DNA from 2 places in the Cohnella yongneupensis genome. Region 1 is predicted to be linked to the other one. Evidence: predicted binding sites of a transcription regulator. Region 1 holds the regulator's gene; the other holds the start of a gene.

Region 1 (18,547 bases):
CGTCTGTTCGACGATGAACGTTTGCCCGTCATAATAGCCGAAACCGACCATGAACGGCACGTTGCCCGCTCCGACGCCAAGTCCCGTCGTCTCGGTATCAAGGAACAATAGCCTGCTTACATCGACGCCCGCAACCGGACGATCTTGATTTTGCCTTGCGGCGACGCAGCCGAGCCATGTCGCGGAGCGTTGAAGCTCCTCCAGCCCGTACCGGCCGTGATTGTACGGCAACGGATACGCGATCCGGCGCAGCAGGAAGCTGCCGCTTTCGTTCTCGATCTCCTCTATGCCCAGCGCGCGAAACGCCGGATGCAGCCGCGAGGAATCGGGTTCCTCGGCTACACTAGCGGGCATAGCTGATTCCGTCGCAGCCTCCGCGGCTTCCGATGCTTGCGCGGCGGCGCGAAGCCGCTCCAGTCTTTCCTTCAGCCCGCTCATTATTCGGCCCTCGCCGAACGAAGCAACGATAACGCCTGCGTCTTCCCTAGCAGGCCGACCTCCTCGATCGGACCGACGCACGCGGGACAACCGCTTAGACATCCGCAGCCGGTAATGAGCCGTTCCGCTTCTTCAAGCAGATCGCCGTGCATCTCGTACAGGCGCTGGCTTAGTCCGATGCCGCCCGGATAGCGATCGTAGAAATAGATCGTTGGCCGCTTCGTATGCGTCGCCTTCACTTGCGGCACGACGCGAATGTCGAACGGATCGCACATGAGATGCAGCGGCGCTAGATGGATAAGCACGTTCGCGAGTCCGAGCAATGCCATCTGCATGTCGTTCGCGCTGCGCTTCGCCGTCTCTTCCTCCGAGAACGAGAACCAGTAGCCGCTCGTATGCAAAATTTCTTCCGGCAAATGAATCGGTCCCGACCCGATATTCTCGTGCGTACGCAGCCGGATTTTTTTGAATATCGTCGGCTTCGCCATAACGGTCACTTCGCCGTAATGCCGGTCCAGCGGGCCCGTGCGCTCCTCCAGGTCCACGTGCAATACTTTCAGCTCCACCGCCAAGCTCGCGTCGGTGAAGTAGTCGACGTTCACTTGCCGGACGTACGCCTTCTTCTCCGGATAATCGAGCTTCTCTACTTGATATTGCACGCCCTCGTGCAAATAGATCGCTTCCTCGTGGACGAGCGTCGGGGCGCTGAACCGGTCGACTTCGCCGATGACTTTATGACCCTCGGTCATATCGATGATGACGATATTCTCCTGGGCCGCCGAACGAAGAGAAATGTTATGCGCCGGGAACGCTTGCTCCATCCAATACCAGCGCGTGCCTACGTGGTGGAGCACTTTCTCCTCTACGAGAAATTCGAGCAGATCCGTGAGCTTCTCGCCCCCGAAGACGTCTCCTTCTTCAAATGGCAGCTCGTACGCCGCGCACTTGATATGATCGAGAAGGATGAGCAGGTTATCGGGATGAATGCGCGCCTCTTCCGGCGGACGGCCGAGGAAGTAATCCGGATTTTGAATCAAATATTGATCGAGCGGATTACTGCTCGCCACGAGGAACGTAACCGAGCTGCTCTGACGGCGACCCGCGCGGCCGGACTGCTGCCACGTGCTCGCGATCGAGCCCGGATAGCCGTTGAGCACGCACGCTTGCAGCTGACCGATATCGATGCCGAGCTCGAGCGCGTTCGTACTGACGACGCCGCGAATCTCTCCGCTGCGCAATCCGCGTTCGATCTCGCGGCGCAGCTTCGGCAAATATCCGCCGCGATAGCCGCGTATCGATTTCTTGCCGAGCTCGCCCTTGACGAGCTCCTGCAAGTAAGTGAGCAAAATCTCGACCCTAACTCGGCTGCGCGCGAACACGATCGTCTGGATGCCGCTCTTGAGCAACAGCGCCGCCAGCTTCTGCGATTCGAGCACGCTGCTGCGACGGATGCCAAGCTGTTGGTTGACGACGGGCGGGTTGTAGAACACCATGTGCTTCTCCCCGGTCGGGGCGCCGTTGTCGTCGACTAGTGCGACCGGTTCACCGATTAAGCGCTCCGCGTGCTCGAGCGGATTACGGATCGTCGCCGACGCGCACAGAAATTGCGGGTTGCTGCCGTAAAACTTGCAAATCCGCTTCAACCGCCGAATGACATTCGCGACGTGACTGCCGAATACGCCGCGGTAAGAGTGCAGCTCGTCGATAATTATATATTTAATATTTTCGAACAGCTTGACCCACTTCGTATGATGCGGCAAAATCGCCGAATGCAGCATGTCTGGATTCGTAACGACGATATGTCCCGCGTTGCGGATCGCCGTGCGCACGGTCGGCGGCGTATCGCCGTCGTACGTATGCGTCTTGATGTCTACTTCCATCAGATCGGCAAGCTGCTGAAGCTCGGCGACCTGGTCTTGCGCCAGCGCCTTCGTGGGGAATAGATAGAGCGCCCGCGCGCTATCGTCCGAGAGCAGCGTCTGCAGAACGGGCAAGTTGTAGCAGAGCGTCTTCCCCGACGCCGTCGGCGTGACGGTCACGACGTGCCGGCCCTCGGTCACCGCTTGAAAGGACGCCGATTGATGCGTATACAGCTCCGTTATTCCTTTGCTCCTAAGCGCTTCGGACAGCTTCGGATGTATATAAGCAGGCAACGGCACCGAACGCGCCGGTCTCGCCGGCTGCGTATGCCAGTACGTTACGTTATCCATTAACTCGGGCTTGGATTTAAGCAAACCGAGCCATTCGTCCACCGATTCCGCTTTTTCCGTCCACGGATTCATGGCATTTCTCCTACCGGATCGTTTTCCTCTATTGTACAGAATATATGTTCGCCCAGCAATGGAAAACGAGCCTTGCGGCCCGTTTTCGACAAACTTGTCGTCTCCTGCGCTTTCCCGGGAAACTTTTTTGAAAATTCGCTTCATTCACTCGCCCTTAAACGTAAGGATATTGCCACGCCCGTTTATGCCAACCGATATGATGCTCAAGCACGTTGAACTGCGGATCCAGCACGACTTCCGCGCGATACGGCCACTCCAGCTCCCGCCAAAAACGCAAGTCGGTCCACGTGACCGCATATTTTCCGTCCGATCCGACCGTCCAAACGACGTATTTGCGCTTCGCGAAATCGATAAGCGTACGAACAGACGGCACGTCGCGCGAAGCTTCTATGCAAGGGTGCTGCGAACACGGAGGCAATGCCCGAGCCGGAACGAGCCGATTTCCGACGATCCACCCGAACTCGAACCCTTCGTCGGTTTGCGCGACGATTTGCCAGCGAAACCACCATAATCCCGGCAACGCGTGCAACGATCGCCATCGTCTATATTGCGTTTGAGCGCCATGGCCGCCAGCGTCGCCCCGAACAACAAATGAGAACATGTATCCATGCTTCATCCGTCCTTCCCGAGAGCATTTCCTGCTCCCGCTTCCAGCGTAAGCGATCACTGTCAGCAACGTTGCTCGGGGACGTTAACGGCATATTATTTTTCTTCGGGCATAATGCGCCGTATAGACCGCACGAATTCACGGCATCCTATTCGACGGGCCAACAACCCGATATGATCTAAAGGAGAGTTGAAAATGGCTAAGCCGGACGATCGGTCCGACAACGTAAGCAAGCTTCAAAACGCAAAGGCAAACACGCTCGACAACATCAGCGAGACGGAGCACTACTTGGATGAGCACGCGGCGGAGCTCGGCGACCAGGAACAAGAGCAGCTAGCGAGCAAAAACGCCAGACGCCGCCAAGCGGTTGAAGGCATGGAAAGCGAAATACAAGACGAACAAAACCAATAAACGCGATAAAACCCCGAAGCCGTCCGCCTTGTCCATGCGGGTCGACTTCGGGGTTTCGTATCTCTTAAACCTTTTCCACGTTAAAATATTGCGCCTCGGGATGCGCGAACACCATCGCCGATACGGAAGCTTCAGGCTCCATCATGAAGCCTTCCGTCAGATGAACGCCGATATCTTCGGGCTTCATCAGTTCGAACAGCGGACCTTGATCCTCGAGATCCGGGCACGCCGGGTAACCGAACGATACGCGAATGCCCTGGTATCTTGCGCCGAACCGTTGCTTCATCGTCATCTCTACCGGATCCGGGAAACCCCAGCTGTCGCGCATGATCTGATGCACGCGCTCCGCCAAGCCTTCCGCGACTTCGAGCGCGGTCGCCAGCAGCGCGTGGGAGCGCAGGTAATCGCCGCTCTCCTTCCACTTCTCGCCCTGCTCGCGGGCGCCTTGGCCCGCCGTAACGACGAGGAAGCCGACCGTATCCATAATGCCGCTTTCCACGGATTTCAGGAAGTCCGCCAAGCACAAGAACGGCGCGACTTGCTGGCGCGGGAACGAGAACCGCTTCAGCACGCGGGTCGTGTCCTCCGGATCGTAGACGAGAATATCGTTGCCTTCCGACTGCGCCGGGAAGAAGCGGTACATCGCTTGCGGCTTCAGCCAACCATGTTGTTGCGACAGGGACATGATCTCGTCGACCGTCGCTTTCAAGTTGACCGTCCGCTCGTCGCCCGCGGCGAGCAATTCTTCGACGTTGCCTTTCAAGCCGAGGTGATGACCGAGCAGCATTTGCAAGTTGACGTACGGTATAACGTGATTAAGCGGATAATCGCGGATTACGTGACGCTCGAAGTCCGGCGCCTTGAAGATCGGCGCGTCCTGCGAAATTTCCGAACGGCGGGCCCGCGTGAGCTCCGGCAGCACCTTCGGTTGCTCCGCTTGCTCGGCCAGCGCTTTCTGCTCTGCCCAATGCTCTTCGGTAATGCGTTTCCGATGCGCGGGATCGCCCAGCTTATTCGCGATATCGAGTCCGTCCATCGCGTCTTTCGCGTACATGACGATTCCGTCGTACTCTGGCGCGATACGGTTTTTGGTGAACTTGCGGGTCAGCGCCGCCCCGCCTACCAATATCGGAGCATCGATGCCCGCCGTGCGCAAATCTTGCGCCGTTATGACCATCTGCTGAGCCGACTTGACGAGCAAGCCGGAGAGGCCGATCGCATCCGGTTTCTCCGCGCGAGCCGCTTCGATAATTTGCTCCGGCGGCACTTTGATGCCGAGGTTCACGATCTTGTAGCCGTTGTTGGACAAAATGATCTCGACGAGGTTTTTGCCAATATCGTGCACGTCGCCTTTAACGGTCGCGAGCAGGATTTTGCCTTTGACGGCCGACTCGTCTTTCTCCATGTGCGGCTCGAGCTGCGCAACGGACGCTTTCATTACTTCCGCGCTCTGCAGCACTTCGGCTACGATTAGCTCATTGTTGTTAAATAGACGGCCGACTTCTTCCATCCCCGCCATAAGCGGACCGTTGATGATTTCGAGCGGAGCATACTTCTGCAGAGCCGCGTCGATATCGGCCGGGAGTCCGTCCTTGCTTCCTTCGACCACATAACCGGATAACCGTTCTTCTAGCGTCAGGTTTGATGCTTTGACCTTCTTCTCGACTTTCTTGTCGCGGAAAGCCGCGACGAACGCGGCGAGCGTCTCGTCGTTCGTGTCGTAGATGAGCGCTTCCGCCAGCTTGCGCTCGTGTTCCGGAATGGACGCGTAACGCTCGAGTTTCTCGGTATTCACGATCGCGTAGTCGAGACCGGCTTTCGTGCAATGGTAGAGATAGACGGAGTTCAGCACTTCGCGGCCTGCGTCCGGCAAACCGAACGAGATGTTGCTTAGGCCGAGAATCGTTTTCGCGCGCGGGTACTTCTCTTTGATCATCCGGATGCCTTCGATCGTCTCGACGGCGGATCCGATATATTGCGGGTCACCCGAGCCGATCGGGAACATATTCGGGTCGAAAATAATATCGTCCGGCTGCATCCCATATTTACCCGTTAGGAGCTCATAAGAGCGCGTAGCCACTTCCATTTTCGCTTCGCGAGATACCGCTTGTCCCCGCTCGTCGATCAGAATGCAGACGACAGCCGCTCCGTACTGATGGATGAGCGGCAAAATTTTCTCGAACTTCGATTCGCCGTCTTCCAAGTTAATCGAGTTGATGATTGCCTTGCCTTGCGAATATTTAAGACCTAGTTCGATAATATGATCGTAGGTCGAATCGAGCATAAGCGGCGCTTTGATCTTCTTCGTGACCATCGGCAAAAATTGATTGACCGCGTATTCCTCGTCGATATCGGTATCCTGCAAGTTAATATCGATAATTTGCGCGCCGCCCTTCACCTGGGCACGCGCGATATCGGAAGCTTCGTCGAATTTCTCTTCCTTGATGAGCCGCTTGAACTTCCGCGAGCCGGAAATGTTCGTCCGCTCGCCGATCATGATCGGTCGATTGTCATCCTCGATATAGACGGTCTCGATGCCGGATACGGCAGGCGGATGTTGCCCGACCATTGCACGAGGAGTGACGCCTTCCATTACTTTCGCCAAAGCGGCCATATGCGCGGGAGTCGTTCCGCAGCAACCGCCGGCGATGTTAATCCAGCCCTGCTCCGCGAACGCCAGCAGCTTCTTCGCTAGCGATTCCGGCGATTCATGATAATGCCCGTTCTCGTCCGGCAACCCCGCGTTCGGATAGCAGCTGACGGCTGCTCTTGCGATGCCGGACAGCGTCCGCAGATGATCGCGCATGAATTCCGGTCCCGTCGCGCAGTTAAGACCGATCGAGATCGGCTTCAGATGCTCGAGCGACACGTAGAAAGACTCGATGTTCTGGCCCGCGAGCGTCGTGCCCATCGGCTCGATCGTGCCGCTGATCATGATCGGTAGCGTCACGCCCGTCTCTTCGTACGCTTGGCGAACGGCGATGCTCGCCGCCTTAACGTTTAACGTATCCTGGGAAGTCTCGATCAAGATGACGTCTACATCACCCTCGATGAGCGCCACGACTTGCTCGCGATAACTTACGACAAGCTCGTCGAACGTGACGCCGCCGGTGACGGACAGCGTCTTCGTCGTCGGTCCGAGCGCGCCGGCCACGAACCGCGGCTTATCCGGCGTCGAATATTTATCGCAAGCCGCGCGTGCTAGCTTCGCAGCCGCAAGATTGATCTCTCTCGCTTTTTCAGGAATATCGTATTCCTGCAGCACGATGCTGGTCGCGCCGAACGTATTCGTCTCGATAATATCGGAACCCGCGGCCAAATACGCTTCGTGAATGCTTTGGATGACGTCCGGTCTAGTCAATACGAGAATCTCGTTGCAGCCGTCCAAATCCTCGCTTCCGAAGTCGTTCGCGGTCAAATCCGCTTGCTGGATCATCGTGCCCATAGCGCCGTCAAGAATAAGGATGCGTTTGGTTAGCTCCTCTTGCAGAGAAGGTTTGATATGCGTTAAAGTCATAATTAGAATCGCTTCTCCCGTCTGTCAAATCATTAAATTCTATAGTAACAGAATCAGGATGGGACGAAAAGGTGCACAATCGACATGCATCGGAATATCGTTTATAATTAAGGCACTAATTCACATTGGGAAAAGAGGAATTAACGATGGCTGAAATTCGGATCCGCAATACGAACGAGCGTATTAGCGGCGAACAAGAAGTACGCGAGTTTCTGAGCAAACAAGACGTGCTTTACGAGCACTGGGACCCTTCCAAGCTGCCTGCGCACCTGCAAGAGAAGTTCGCGCTGACCGACGAGGACAAGAGCGAAATTCTATCCACCTTCGATACGGAAATTCGCGACCTTGCCGACAGACGCGGTTACAAAACGTGGGATATTATTTCTCTGTCCGACGCAACGCCGAACCTCGACGAGCTGCTTAAAAAGTTCGAGAACGTGCATACGCATACGGAAGACGAAGTTCGCGCGATTACGGCGGGACGCGGTATCTTCATCATTAAAGGCAACGAAGAAATCGGTTATTTCGACGTCGAGCTCGAAGCCGGCGACGTAATCTCCGTACCTGAAGGTTATGCCCACTTCTTCACCCTGATGGACAATCGTCAGATCGTAGCCGTTCGCCTCTTCATCGAGACGGAAGGCTGGATCGCGCATAGCTACGACGATCCGACGTTCGTGAAATAATAGTTGAATCCATAACAAAAAGACGTATGAGCCGATATCGGTTCATACGTCTTTTAGTGTGAGTTGCTATTTCATCCTTGTCAGTGCGGGTTATAGCGTCTTCAAGAGCGCCGGAAGCTCGTTTAAGCTGCGGATCTCATGCTTCGGTACGATCTCGTCGTTGCGAGTCGCCTCGTGCCGGTTGATCCAAATCGATGTCATGCCGACTCGGTTCGCCCCGAGAATGTCGGTCGTCAGCTTGTCGCCGACCATTACGCCTTCTTCCGCCGTAATGCCGATACGTTCCGTCGCATGGGCGAACAGTCGCGGCGACGGCTTGCCTTCGCCAAAATCGCCGGAAATGACGATCGCGTCGAAGTACGGAATAAGCGTCGGCATTCCGTCCAGCTTCTCTTGTTGCAAATCAGGCGAGCCGTTCGTTAGTAACAATAGCTTGTAGTCTTTCCGAAGCTCGTCCAGCACGGCGAACGTCTCGTCATAAACGTACGGCAGACTGCGACGCTGCGCCGGAAAGTGCTCGGCAAGTTGCTGGCCCAGACTAGGATTATCGACGCCAAGCGCTGCCAGTCCAGCTGTCCAAGCGTTCGTCCGGTACGTCGGCGCGAGCTGCTCCAGCTTTCGGAACATCTCATGCTCGCCTTTTTTGAAATGGCCCCATAACGCTTCGAACGGGTTGATTCCGATCATTTGCGTAAAAGTGAACGTCTCGTAGGTTTCGTATAAGGCGCGCGCTTCTTTGCGCACGGATGCTTCCAATGCATGCTCGTCAAGCCCGGTCGACTCCGCGGCTAGTTTGCACGTGTTACGAAACGCTTCCGTAACGCTTCTCTCATCCCACAATAACGTATCGTCTAGATCGAATAATACGGCCTTAATCGACATCCCCAAGTTCTCCTCACTTCGTCTTCTGTTCCCACTCCACATGGTGCAGGTCTGCGTATATTTTTAGTCTCTCGGTCATCCGTTCGATCGGGAAACGGTTCATCAGCTTAGAAAATACCCAGTTACCGCCTTTGATCGTCTCGATGACGACATAGCCCGGTTGAATCGATATTTTGCGGACGTCCGTTGGACGTAATTGCTTGTAACCGGTAAACTTACGCGTCTCCAGCATGTCGCGCGTAACGGACAAATAAGGACGGCGCATAAAATAGAACAGCGCGAGCAGCATATAACACCCGATCGTCACCCAGAACAAAGTCGGATCGGTCAAGAAATCTTCCGACCAAGGTTTAGCTAACGTAACGTAGAGCGCGATCAACATGACAAGCAGGATCGGCACGACGTAATTGCGGCCTTTGAACTTGTCGACTTGCGGTGACGATGATTCGCTGATCGATTTTTTGCCGTTTTTTTTACGGCGTTTGTTAACTTGCTTTGCGTTTTTCTGAACCATGCGTTCCCATGAACGGGACATAAAGCTCCTCCTCGTCAATAACTGCTGCGGTTTGCCATCGATCTATTTAGTGAATAATCGTTGGTTTCTCATCCGTGACTTCGATTTGATCCAGCTGTTGCTTGAAGTTTTTCTTGAAATTGATCAAGTATTCCTTCCGCAGCCGATCGCGCTCGACGACTTCCGCTTCCGTTAAGCCTTCGGCTTTGCTTTTGCGCGCTAATTCATTAATACGTTGGATATGCTTCTCCATGTCGATGTCACTCCCTTCAATATACCTACTCTACTTTGACATTAACGCAGTTGCCTTGTCAAGAAAACGGCGGACGCAAAAACAGACCGGTTTCCCGGTCTGTAGAACATGCGTTCTCATGACGTGTTCTTATGTAAAGTCATACAAGCTAGCTACTTGTGAGGTGACTTAGTTCATCTAGTTACTAACTATAAATATGTGTTCGGATTTTGTTCTCATGCTGTTAAGGAAGCATCTTTGCCGGCAATACGAGCGTCTGTCCGGTGTGCAAAGAAGAGGACGCAAGTCCATTACGCTTCATAAGCACGTGAACGGCTTCGCGTGTATCCATATTGTCCTTCTTATAAGTACCCGCTAATTCCCACAGGGTGTCGCCGCTATCAACGGAGATAACAATCTCGTTCGCAGATGCCGGAGTGCCCGCTTCGCTCGATGCGAACGTATGTGCGAACGCAAAGCCGCTGAACAGGATAACAAAGGCGATCACGATAAACAAGGAGCGTGCAACGCCTAGACCGCGATGCGAACGCGTCGTTGCTGAAGCCGTTCTAACAGCGTATCTAGGCTTCAAAGGAGCCACCATCTTATGAATAGTAGAAGCAGGAGCAGAAGATCCGGATACCCATGTATGTACCATTTACGCTCACCCCAAACATTTGTTCTGGTATCAGATTAACACGAACACATGATCGTGTCAACAAATTTTGGAACATTTGTTCGGCGGAACGAATGTTTGTGCGAACTCGAGTTCTGTGTTATAATTTGTCATCATGAACTGATACATAGGGAGGGCTTGGCGTGTCCAAGATGTCCAATCGCCAAAATGCCATTTTAGAATTCATTAAGACTGAAGTTAGGGAAAAGGGTTATCCCCCGTCCGTTCGCGAAATCGGCGAAGCTGTAGGCCTCGCTTCCAGCTCCACGGTCCACGGTCACCTGGATCGCCTAGAAAAGAAAGGCTTAATCCGCCGCGACCCGACGAAGCCTCGCGCGATCGAGATTCTAGGCGATGACGAATCCATGTACGGACTAGCCTCATCCGTTCGCCAAATCCCGCTAGTCGGGAAAGTAACGGCCGGCGTGCCGATTACCGCTACGGAGAACATCGAAGAATACTTCCCGCTGCCGACGACGATGGTCGGCGATCAACCGGTATTCATGCTTTCCGTACAAGGCGATAGCATGATCGAAGCCGGTATCCACGACGGCGACTACGTTATCGTCCGCCAGCAACCGAACGCAACGAACGGCGATATCGTCGTCGCGATGACGGAAGACAATGAAGCTACGGTCAAGACGTTTTACAAGGAACGCGACCATATCCGTCTCCAACCCGAGAATGCCAGCATGTCGCCTCTTCGTTACCCGAACGTCAGCATCCTAGGTAAAGTCATCGGCCTGATTCGCTCCTTTATGTAAACATGCTTTAACTAATTAGAGGTTTCTCCATTGCCCACGTACACCGGGGCTGGGGAACCTCTTTTTTTGTGCGACAAAATGGCATTCGAGCATAAAACGTCGGTTCATGGACATTATAGGAGTTGTCTGAACATACGACAAATACACTCGACAGGAGAATTATATGCCAACGTTAAAAATCGGAATCATTCTTGGAAGCACGCGGCAAGGCCGCGTCAGCCCTCAGGTCGGCGAGTGGGTAAAGAAAATTGCCGATGGACGCAACGACGCCAATTACGAGATCGTAGATATCGCTGAATACAAGCTTCCTCTGCTTGGCGAAGCGGATGCCACGGAACAAGCTACCGCATGGAATACGAAGCTGGCAAGCTTGGACGGCTTCGTATTCGTCGTCGCGGAATATAACCACAGTATCACGGGAGCGTTGAAGAACGCGATCGATTTCGCGCGCGAAGCGTGGAACAACAAAGCCGCGGGAATCGTCAGCTATGGCTCCGTAGGTGGCGCCCGCGCTGCCGAGCATCTTCGGGGCATATTAGGGGAAGTATCGATAGCGGACGTGCGCGTCCATGTAGCGTTATCGTTGTTCACGGATTTCGAGAACGGCAGCGTGTTCAAACCAGCCGAGCTACACCTGACTAACTTGAACGGTATGCTTGACCAGGTGGTCGCTTGGAGCGGCGCGTTAAAGACACTCAGGTCTTAGTCCCGCGCATAGCTAATGTCCGTGAAGAAAACCAAACAGGATGGGTCAGCGATCGGATCGCTGTTCCATCCTGTTTTTGGTTTCCCGAACACCAACTAAAAAACCGGCCCGCGAAGGTCCGAAGACATCGCGGTGCCGGTCAGCAATACGATCTAGATTTAGAACATCGTCAAATATTGATCGCGTTCCCATTGGTGGACTTGCGTGCGGTACATGTCCCACTCGATTTCCTTGAGCTCGTAGAAGTGGCTAAGCGCGTGATCGCCGAGCGTCTCGCAGACGACGTCGTCGCGAAGCATCTCGTTGAGCGCTTCCTTCAAGTTGATCGGCAAGCTAGGAATGCCGGCGTCGATGCGCTCTTCTTCGCTCATCACGTAGATGTTGCGATCGACCGGCGGCGGGGAAGTCATTTTGTTCGCGATTCCGTCCAAGCCGGCTTTCAGCATGACGGCAAGCGCCAAGTAAGGGTTAGCCGCAGGATCCGGGTTACGCGCTTCGATGCGCGTGCTAAGGCCGCGGGATGCCGGAATCCGAATCATCGGGCTACGGTTGCTTGCGGACCATGCCACATAGCAAGGCGCTTCATAACCAGGAACAAGTCGTTTGTACGAGTTGACCGTAGGGTTAGTGATAGCCGCGAATCCGCGCGCATGTCTCAAAATACCCGCCATGTATTGTCTAGCAATCGCGCTCAATCCGAGCTTGTCGTCCGCGTCGTAGAACGCGTTCTCGTTGCCACGGAACAGCGATTGGTGACAATGCATACCGGAACCGTTCACTCCGAACAGCGGCTTCGGCATGAATGTTGCGTGTAAGCCATGTTGACGCGCGATCGTCTTAACGACGAGCTTGAACGTCTGAATTTGGTCAGCCGCTTTGATCGCATCTGCGTATTTAAAGTCGATCTCATGCTGACCTGGCGCAACTTCATGGTGGGATGCTTCGATCTCGAAGCCCATTTCCTCGAGCATGAGCACGATATCGCGTCGGCAGTTCTCGCCTAGGTCGGTCGGCGCAAGGTCGAAATATCCGCCTTGGTCGTTCAGTTCCATAGTCGGGTTACCCTTCTCGTCCGTCTGGAACAAGAAAAACTCAGGTTCAGGTCCTACGTTCATCGTCGAGAAGCCCATATCTTCAGCTTCTTGCAGCGCACGCTTCAGAATGCCGCGAGGGTCGCCCGCGAACGGAGTGCCGTCCGGCATATAGATGTCGCAAATGAGGCGAGCGACGCGATCTTGCGTTACCCAAGGGAATACGACCCACGTGCTCAAATCCGGGTACAAATACATATCGGATTCTTCGATCCGAACGTATCCTTCGATCGAGGAGCCGTCGAACATCATTTTGTTATCGAGCGCTTTGTCCAGCTGGCTTACCGGAATCTCGACGTTCTTGATCGTGCCGAGAAGGTCCGTGAATTGAAGTCTGATGAACCGTACGTTCTGTTCCTTGGCGATCCGCTTAATATCTTCGCGAGTGTAGCTCATGACAGCCTCCTAGATTGGGCATCAGCCGTTTTATTTGTTTTTGAAAAAGCGCGATAGTTCGCCTTGGATCAAAGAAACTTGACCTGGACGTTTGCCTTGCATGAGCTGTTGCTTCAGCATGCGATGCAGCTGAGAATCGGACATCTCGCGACGCTTAACTTCCGACTGCTCGTTAATAATCGTCGCATCGCTCTCGCCCTGCCCGACAGGATTCATGACTTGCTTGATTCCCGCGATATTGACGCCCTTCTCGATCAGCGATTTAATCTCCATAAGACGTTCTACGTCATTGAAAGAAAACAGCCGCTGATTGCCGTCCGTGCGAGCGGGCTGGATTAACTCATGTTGTTCGTAGTATCGGATTTGGCGGGCGGTCAGGTCGGTCAGCTTCATTACGATGCCGATCGGAAACAACGCCATATTCCTGCGAATCTCGTCGCCCATGTCATACCAACCTTCCAGTTGACTGTTGTTTTTGAAATCACTTACATTGTATCCTCGTAGCAAAAACATGTCAAGGCATGTAAGGTTTTATTGGGCGAGATCTTTCAAATATCCGCGTTCGCTGAAAACCGACAAAACCCGCTGTACAGCTAACTTCACATGCGCATAAGTAAGTCCGCCTTGCATGTAAGCAATGTAGGGTTCCCTGATCGGAGCATCCGCCGACAGCTCCAGACTGCCGCCTTGGATGAACGTTCCCGCCGCCATGATTACGGGATGCTCATAGCCCGGCATGTCCCATGGTTCCGGTACGACGTGCGAGTCGACGGCTGCCGCTTGCTGGATCGCCTGCACGAAGTGAATAAGCGGATCTGGCTTGCCGAAGCGGATCGCTTGGATCAAATCGGTCCTTGGATCGTCCCACTTCGGATGCGTCTCGAAGCCGAGATTGCCGAATACCGCCGCCGCGAAAATACTGCCCTTTACCGCTTGCCCGACTAACAGCGGCGCTAGGAACAAGCCTTGGTAGATCGCGCGCGTCGTGCCTAGCATCGCTCCGACTTCGCCGCCGATGCCCGGTGCGGTCAAGCGGAATGCCGCAAGCTCGACCAGATCGGCGCGACCCGCGATGTATCCTCCGCTCGAAGCAAGCCCGCCTCCGGGATTTTTGATCAGCGAGCCGGCAATGAGGTCGACGCCGACTTCGGTCGGTTCGCGCTCTTCCGTAAATTCGCCGTAACAGTTATCGACGAACACGGAAGCCTGCGGACGCAAGTCTTTCAAGCGGCTGACCATGTCCCCGATCTGTCCGACCGAGAACGAAGGCCGCCAATCATAGCCTCTCGAGCGCTGGATGGCGAACACTTTCGTGCGCTCCGTTGTCGCCGCGGCAACGCCTTCCCAATCGACTCCCCCGTCGCTTAACAGCGGCACGAACGTCGAGCGAATGCCCCAGTCGGCGAGCGATCCGGTACCGTCGCCCGGTTTGCCGATTACTTTATGCAACGTGTCGTAAGGCTTGCCGGTAACGAATACGAGCTCGTCTCCCGGCCGCAATATACCGAATAACGCAGCCGATATCGTGTGCGTTCCCGACACGAGATGCGGCCGGACGATCGCGGATTCCGCGCCGAACACGTCCGCGTACACGAGATCAAGCACTTCGCGTCCGCGATCGTTGTAGCCGTAACCCGTCGAACCGGCAAAATGGTAATCGCTCACCTTATGATTCTGAAACGCCCGTATAACTTTCCACTGATTGCGCTCGACAATGCGATCCAGTTGCCGAAACCGCCCGGCGACTTGTTCCTCCGCCGCATCGGCCCATTGCTCCCACGCCTCGTCAAATCGTTGCTTGTTGCCGTCCTGCATAACCTGTCTTCCCTTCTTATGTATCCGTTGCAGCGCAACGAACAAACCGGTCTCCGAATCCGTACGATATCCATTCGAGAGACGGTTCCGATATTTACGTTAGATCAACTTACATTTGTTTACAAGTGATAACCCGAAAATGTAGCGTCATTAACAAAAATCGCGCCTTAAGACGGTTACCGTGCCCAAATACACAAGCAACGCGCTTGCCAAGGTCGTTTTAAACCCGGTACTCTTCGAGCGCGCGGCCGCGTTTTTCCATATCGGCAGGGTTCAAGCGAATCGTGAGGATCAGATCGTCGTCGTCGGTGTCTTGCTCCGTCACTTCACCGACGCGATACGCGAGCGCCGCCAAATCGCCGCGCGAAGCCGGAATGCGGAATTGCGCCACGTCGCCGAGTATCCGATCTTCTATCGCTTCCCGCAATTGCGCCAAATCCTGTTCCGAGAACGCGTTAACCCGAATGACGTCCGGACCGCCGGGCAACAAAGCCAGCACGTCCTCACCGCATTGATCGATTTTGTTATAGACGGTAAGCGTAGCTTTACCGCCGGCTCCGAGTTCTTGCAGCACTTCTTCGACGACATGTTGCTGACGCTCGCGCATCTGCGACGCGCTATCGACGACGTGCAGCAGCAACTCCGCTTCGTTCGCTTCCTCGAGCGTCGCCCGGAAAGCCGCCACGAGATCATGCGGCAAATTTTGAATGAAGCCTACCGTGTCGGTGAGCAGCACTTCTTTGCCGCTTGGCAGCGTCAAGCTGCGCGAGGTCGGATCCAACGTCGCGAACAGCTTGTCTTCGGCGAGGACGTCGGCAGCCGTCAGCTGACGGAGCAGCGTCGACTTGCCCGCGTTCGTATAGCCGACTAACGCGACCTGCACGACGCCCGACTTGCGCCGGCGCTCGCGATGCAGGACGCGGTGTTGGACGACCGTCTCGAGCTGACGCTTCAGCTCGGTGATCCGGTCGCGAATATGGCGTCGATCCATCTCGAGCTTCGTCTCGCCGGGACCTCTCGTCCCGATGCCACCGCCCAGGCGCGACAAATTGACGCCATGGCCGGACAGACGAGGCAACAAGTACGTTAATTGAGCAAGCTCGACTTGCAAAATCCCTTCGCGCGTCTTCGCCCGTCCGGCGAAAATATCGAGAATAAGCTGCGTGCGGTCGATAATTTTCAAATCGAGCGCTACTTCGAGGTTACGAACTTGCGCCCCCGACAGCTCTTGGTCGAAGATCGCCGTCGTAGCGCCCGTCTCCTCGGCCATTTCCTTGATTTCCTGCGCTTTGCCTTTTCCGACGAACCACTTGGAGTCCGGCACGTCTTTATTTTGCATCAGCGTACCGATCACTTCGACCCCTGCGGTCTCGGCTAGCGATACGAGCTCAGCGAGCGAATGCTCCGGGTCCGAGCCGGAGCGTTTCACTTTGTCGGTGACGAGGCTGACGAGAATCGCTTTTTCCAGCTGTTCCGCGCTCGTATCGTATGTGCTCATTTTCATCCGGAGCCAACCTTTCTTAATTACGCTTGATCATAAGCCCCGCAAGTCCTCGGGTTTGAGCGCCATCAGCTCATGCCGTCCCGGCGAGCTGGACGGATACGTCGTAAGCAGGCGCACGGCCTGATTGCGGATCGCCCTCTCGAGCACGTTGCGTACGTATCTGGCGTTGCTGAAATGATAGAACGATTCGTTCTTTTCGTAGGCGAGCAATTGACGAAGCTTGAACAACGCCTGCGGCAGCAGCGTGTATTCTCTTTCCTTCATCATGCCCTCCGCGATCAGCGTTAACTGATCGATCGAGTAATCCGGAAATTCGATTTGAATCGGAAATCGCGAAGGAAGACCCGGATTCGTCATCATGAACGCTTCGATTTCCATCGTGTAGCCAGCAAGAATAAGAACGAATTGATTTTTGTAATCTTCCATCGCTTTGACGAGCGTATCGATCGCTTCTTTGCCGAAGTCTTTCTCTCCGCCGCGCGCCAAGCTGTAAGCCTCGTCGATGAACAGCACGCCGCCGATCGCTTTCTTAACGAGATCGCGCGTCTTGAGCGCCGTATGTCCGATGTATTCGCCTACGAGGTCCGCGCGCTCCACTTCCACGAGATGACCTTTGGCGAGCAATCCCATCCCTTGGAACAGCTTGGCGAGCAGCCGCGCAACCGTCGTCTTGCCCGTACCCGGGTTCCCTTTGAAAATCATATGATACACTTGCGGTTGCGCCTGAAGCCCCGATTCGGAGCGATATTGCGACACCTGAAGCAAAGCGTATATTTCGTAAACGAGTTCCTTCACGTTATCCAGACCGATCATGCGGTCCAGCTCTTTCTGCCACTCGATCCACGGGCCCGTCTGCGGAAGCGGCGCTTTGTTCGCCGCAGGCGCTTCGAAAGCGCCGTAACCGCCCGACGATTCCGCGTTGCGCAGAACGACGTTAATTTGCCGGGAAGGCCGCTTCGCCGATGACGAGGATCCTATCGTTCCCGATGTGCCTACTTTTGCGTTCATCGCGCTCACCCTACCTTGGCCTTAGTCGGACGAAAATTCCGCAGTACCAATGTATTCGCGCAGGTCAAACCCTAGTCATAGGAACATTTTGCGGACGAGCCACTTCGTGTAAGCAAGCACTTCGCGAGCCTCGTGATAATGGATCTTGAGCACTTCGGAGTCCGTCACTTGAACCTGCACGGGAGAATAGTCGAGCGTCCGCGCCATATCCGCGGCTCTGGAACCATGATAACTGTGCGTGACGATGACCGCCGAATGCCAGCCTTGCTCGGACATAATGTCCTTCGCGTACAACAAATTCTCGTACGTGTCCCGGGACAGCTTATCCATCGCGATCGCTTCGTCCGGAACTCCGTGAGCGATCAAATATTCGCGGCTTCCTTCCGCTTCCGACAACCGGGCTGTCGGCTTATCTTTGCCGCCGGTAACGATCAGATGCGAGAACATCCCTTGATCGTACAGCTTGATCGCGTAATCGAGCCGTTCTTTGAGCGCCGGGCTTGGCACTTCGTCCCACAAGCTCGCTCCTAGGACGATACCTACGTCCGCGCGAACGGATTCGGCATCGCTAGGCACGCCTCCGAACGTCACGATTTTCGCGTACAATACGCCACACCAGACCGCTACAGCTAACGTTCCCGCAGCAGTAACCCACAACAACCGACGGGTGAATCCCGAACGCAATTTTCTCGTTTTCGCAGAACGAGAGGCCAATGGCCTCTCCCCGGTTTCCCTACGCATTTAACCGTTTCCTTTCTCCCAGCCCAGTTTCTCCAAATAAACGCGTCTGTGATTCAGGCTCATGTCGAAGTAAGGGAATTTGTTCTGATTGATCAGCTCGAGCAGCCGCGCGGCCGTCTTTTGCGCCATCGCGGAATCGCGCGGCGTAATTTGGCCTTCGTCGAGCGCTTCTTCCAGCTCGTCTTCGTCCAACAGCAGCTTCTCCCCGCTCGGCAGCACGACGATGTCCAAGAACAGATCGTCGAACCACGGCACCTGCTGATCGGTTAGTCCTTGC
Region 2 (4,075 bases), on a different contig from region 1:
TAGACAACCAAACAAACGGTATCAATTCCTATTATTCCCATGCAAGCAGAACAGGCCGTCGAACGCTCCCCTTTACATATATTGTTCTTTGAAATCTAAATTTGTGGTACCATTCGACATGAGGAGTGATTATTCCCATGACGATCAATTGTTGGCTTAAATACGAGCAACGGACCAATCGTCTTACATTACATAAGGATAGCTGCTCCTTAGTGGTTCTTGCGAAGAGTTACGAGGAGTATGACGAGAACAACGATCCGATGGATTACATATACGATACAGCTTGGATTGGCTTTTCTGCAATCGAGGCAGCAGTCGGGTTCCATAGGGATCATCATTCTAGACGGGAATTCAAGTTGTGCCGTCGATGCTTTAATATCGAAGCAAAACGATTATTCAAAATCAATGGCAACAACAATTCTCCGCAGTACCCTATAATATAATTTTTTTTCGTGATGCTTTTTTGTTGAATTAATTCGGGTTACTTGCGTGTTGTTGGACTTTTAACCTGTTATATTTATATCATCGGGAAACCGAACAGAGGACACCGCGGGGGCATGCATGCCCCGTTCATACTGGTTGCGACTCGCGGACACGATCCGCGGCGCACGAACCGAGCCGGCCAATAGGTCGGCTTTTTCTATTGCGGTGAAAGCTCCGACGGCGGTTTCCTGATCTCGTATGTAACTTGTCAATGTATTGTGTGCGACGATCCATGAGAGGAGGGCATACGAGGCTTTAGGTCGGCAGCGTATACCGGAGGGCTGCGGCCCACGATGGAACGCTGTCGGCTTATTACAGAGGTACTAGCAGGAGATACTTTATGTCTTCTAGGGAATGGAAGGAAGCTAATAAAGAAAAACAAATCGAATACAAGAGAAAACACTACGAAAAGAATAAACGCGAAGTGATGCGCAAGGCGAAGGAATATAAAAATGAAATTAAACGGTGGCTTGAGGAATATAAGTCTAAGCTAAAATGTGAGTTATGCTCCGAGAATCATCCCGCTGCCTTGGATTTTCACCACCGAGATCCTACAACAAAAAGTTTTGACATAGCTCAGTGCCTCAGGCTTGGCAAGGGAAGAGAATCAATCTTAGCTGAGATTGAAAAGTGCTGTGTGCTCTGTTCTAATTGCCATAGAAAACTGCACTGGAAAGAAAGAATTTCAGGCTAGGGTTCCCGCCGGCCGCTCCATTGCTTATCCCTGAGAGATCCTGACCGGGCGTTGAGCCGGCGTCATGCACCTCTCGTATATTCGTTACTCCACACCTGCCCCAAGACACCTCGACGACATGACGTTTCTGGATAGGGGAAAACCAGAGCGCGAGGTGCACACTCCTTTCTGAGGCTCTGGCCGCCACTGGTAATGGTTGCTGGGGTAATGGTCGTTCTTAGATCGAAGCCGTTAAACGACAACCAATCCGGAAGGTTCGCATCAAGGCGGCGGCCTGATTAAGCCAATGCAGCTGAGTGCTTTTTGACGGTTTCGATGTATCGAAAAATAAGATTGGATACAAGAACGTTTGTTCGTGTATAATGAGAACACCAAATCTCTAAAGGGTGATCTCATGGGACACAAACTCGAAGGTAATGGATTCTGGGAGTCATCGCGAATGATGCTGCCGGAGCACAAGGAGCGGATCATCGCGCTGAACAATGCGGACTTGAAGCCGCGACGCACTCGCCCGACACTTGATGATCAAGAGCTCGAGGAGTTTATGAGGGTTCTCATGGAGTCGCTCGGGCTGCGTTCGGTAGCAGAGTTTAAGCTATACCATGAATACGAGGATTGCTTGGCGATCGGTGTAGTCGATAAGGTGGATCCGTACACTCGCACATTCCTGATTGATGGCGAGCGGTTTAAGGTGGATGACATAATCGGAGCATCTATCATTGGCGCCTAACCGGGCGCTTTTTCTTTGCAAAAAAAGAACCACTTAGCGAGTACGAAACTCGCAAGTGGCTTTTAAAAAGAAATCTCCATCGATTACTACAACATCATCTGTTTGACGCTGGATAAGACCACCTTGATCAATATAGCTGCCGTTCTGCCAGACGTTAACCGCAATCTGGTTATCGATCGCATCTTGGATCTGCTCATTTGTCTTAAGGATCTTACCGACGAGACGTAACATTATTGACCTCCAGTCATCTTGTTATTTCTCCCTGAAAATATCACACTATGCAGAAAATTGGAAGATGTTGTATAGTTGTGGTGGGAGGTGAGACGATTGAGTCAACTGAGTAGGGTACAGGAGCAACTTAATGCGAGATTAAAAAGTATATACACGTTTGCAGATGGGAAGTCCTTTGATATTCGAGAAGAATTGCAGAATCTCGAGCAACATAAAGACTTATACTCGATTATTGAAAGTGAAGGCGCCAAAGAAGGTCCAGTGTATGAAGAATATAGTGGATATTTGGCGAAGTTGCGAGAGAGAATTACTTTTTTGAACGAAAAGAAAAATGAAATTGAATCTGCTAATTTTTCTGATATTAAGAATATAACTCTTCTCTTGGGAAGAATTAATGGATCATTCTAGGCACCTTCGGGTGCTTTTTATTTTGATCATTTTAACCGCATCTGTCCTGCAATTGTAGGACAGTAGAGGTGTACTGTAATTGTAGGACAGTCTGTCCTGTATTTGTAGTACAGTTTGCGTCCTGTATTTGTAGGACACTTTGTACTGCAATTGTAGGACAAAGATATATACTATAAAGATATTTAAAAGATAACTTTATATATATGTCTGATAATACGTGCAAAAAGCGATAATTCGAGTCGTCCTCTAAGGGCGGCTTTTTTCATATACAAATATCCCATTAGGAGGAATGTTCAATGAAACCGAATCTGGTAATCGAGAATAATTTCAGTTATCACGCTCCAAAGGAAGGGCAACCGCTGAAGTACGAGGCTATTCGTGATAAGGCAAAGGAGCTCGCTTATCTCATTGCCGATCTAGCGCCTGACTCTCGAGAAAGAGCATTGTCGATCACCAATCTCGAACAGTCGGTATTCTGGGCTAATGCAGCTATTGCTAGGAATGAGTGATCATATGGACCATGACAGCTTTATCGCTCGACAAGAAGAGCTGCGGAAAGCGGTAAAGGCGCTGATAAAAGCAACGAGGATACATCGAGCGCTTTATTGGTTATTGGATAGGATCGAGAAGGCTTTCGATAAGGTACGACGTTGAAAGGAGAATGCGCATGAGTGAACCTAATGAGGATCTACGCGGGGAATGGACGACCGAACGATGTCCTAAATGTGGAGCTACATTGCTAGGTAATTCAATAGGACAGCGATGGTGTTCAAATCCTGGAGGATCAAGTATAAGCGCATGTGACTACGGTTTGTTTATTGGAGTCGATCTTGCAAACGTAAGCGATCGAACAATGTATAGGGACGTGATCGAATGCCAGCAAGAAACCCACGGCCATGCGGTAAAGCCGGCTGCCCCAACCTAACTGTTGAGCGCTATTGTACCGAATGCGCGGCATTGGTTCAGAAGAAGCAAGAGAGGCAACGTGGAACGGCTAACGACCGGGGCTACAACTATAAGTGGCAGCAGTACAGCAGACGGTACCTAAAGAAGAACCCGCTGTGTGCATGCGCTGACTGCAAGTTGTTGGTCGTACCGCTGGCGGCTAATGTGACAGACCATATCGTACCGCATCGAGGAGATCCTGTTCTGTTCTGGGATCCGATGAACCATCAACCGATGGCTAAGCGATGTCACGATCGGAAGACTGCGACTGAGGATGGAGGGTTTGGCAATAAAGTGAGATAATTAAGGATAGTGGTGGTGGAATAGGTAGACATACGCACCTGCTTAAAAACGGCTGGCGCGGTAAACGACACAGGTGTGCGGTCGAGTCGTTACTATGCAAGGTGCAAATCCTTGCCCACTATGAATAAAACTTGCGCGATAACTCCGGTCCCCGAAAACGTGCGGCGTTAAGCACAGACCCAGAGAACGCAGCGCAAGTTACCATTTGACACAAGTCGCTCAACTGAGCGGCTTTTTTCTTTGCTCATTTTGACGCGCTGTGAGCCGTGTAGAGGCGCGTT

Evidence for each region. Region 1 encodes LexA, which represses DNA repair genes until DNA is damaged. Its sites were predicted from a motif close to CGAACATATGTTCG; they were not measured.
Region 2: ACFPQ4_RS03340 (YolD-like family protein) is a predicted target of LexA. The motif match lies at 1,520-1,533, and genes of this name have one in related genera.

Annotation. Positions count from the first base shown of each region.
Region 1 covers NZ_JBHSNC010000056.1:240,209-258,755, reverse strand. The annotation lists gene ACFPQ4_RS20960 (ribonuclease H-like domain-containing protein) at 1-438, opposite strand, end outside; gene ACFPQ4_RS20955 (DEAD/DEAH box helicase) at 438-2,720, opposite strand; gene ACFPQ4_RS20950 (hypothetical protein) at 2,875-3,321, opposite strand; gene tlp (small acid-soluble spore protein Tlp) at 3,523-3,738, shown strand; gene metH (methionine synthase) at 3,803-7,255, opposite strand; gene ACFPQ4_RS20935 (1,2-dihydroxy-3-keto-5-methylthiopentene dioxygenase) at 7,402-7,941, shown strand; gene ACFPQ4_RS20930 (HAD family hydrolase) at 8,032-8,823, opposite strand; gene ACFPQ4_RS20925 (hypothetical protein) at 8,837-9,358, opposite strand; gene ACFPQ4_RS20920 (DUF896 domain-containing protein) at 9,405-9,590, opposite strand; gene yneA (cell division suppressor protein YneA) at 9,814-10,227, opposite strand; gene lexA (transcriptional repressor LexA) at 10,389-11,009, shown strand; gene ACFPQ4_RS20905 (NADPH-dependent FMN reductase) at 11,173-11,715, shown strand; gene glnA (type I glutamate--ammonia ligase) at 11,874-13,202, opposite strand; gene ACFPQ4_RS20895 (MerR family transcriptional regulator) at 13,233-13,646, opposite strand; gene ACFPQ4_RS20890 (methionine gamma-lyase family protein) at 13,734-15,017, opposite strand; gene hflX (GTPase HflX) at 15,238-16,521, opposite strand; gene ACFPQ4_RS20880 (AAA family ATPase) at 16,552-17,529, opposite strand; gene ACFPQ4_RS20875 (YdcF family protein) at 17,605-18,189, opposite strand; gene ACFPQ4_RS20870 (ribonuclease FAU-1 family protein) at 18,271-18,547, opposite strand, start outside.
Region 2 covers NZ_JBHSNC010000010.1:112,305-116,379, reverse strand. The annotation lists gene ACFPQ4_RS03345 (hypothetical protein) at 824-1,177, shown strand; gene ACFPQ4_RS03340 (YolD-like family protein) at 1,617-1,907, shown strand; gene ACFPQ4_RS03335 (hypothetical protein) at 1,941-2,138, opposite strand; gene ACFPQ4_RS03330 (hypothetical protein) at 2,235-2,546, shown strand; gene ACFPQ4_RS03325 (Acb2/Tad1 domain-containing protein) at 2,843-3,055, shown strand.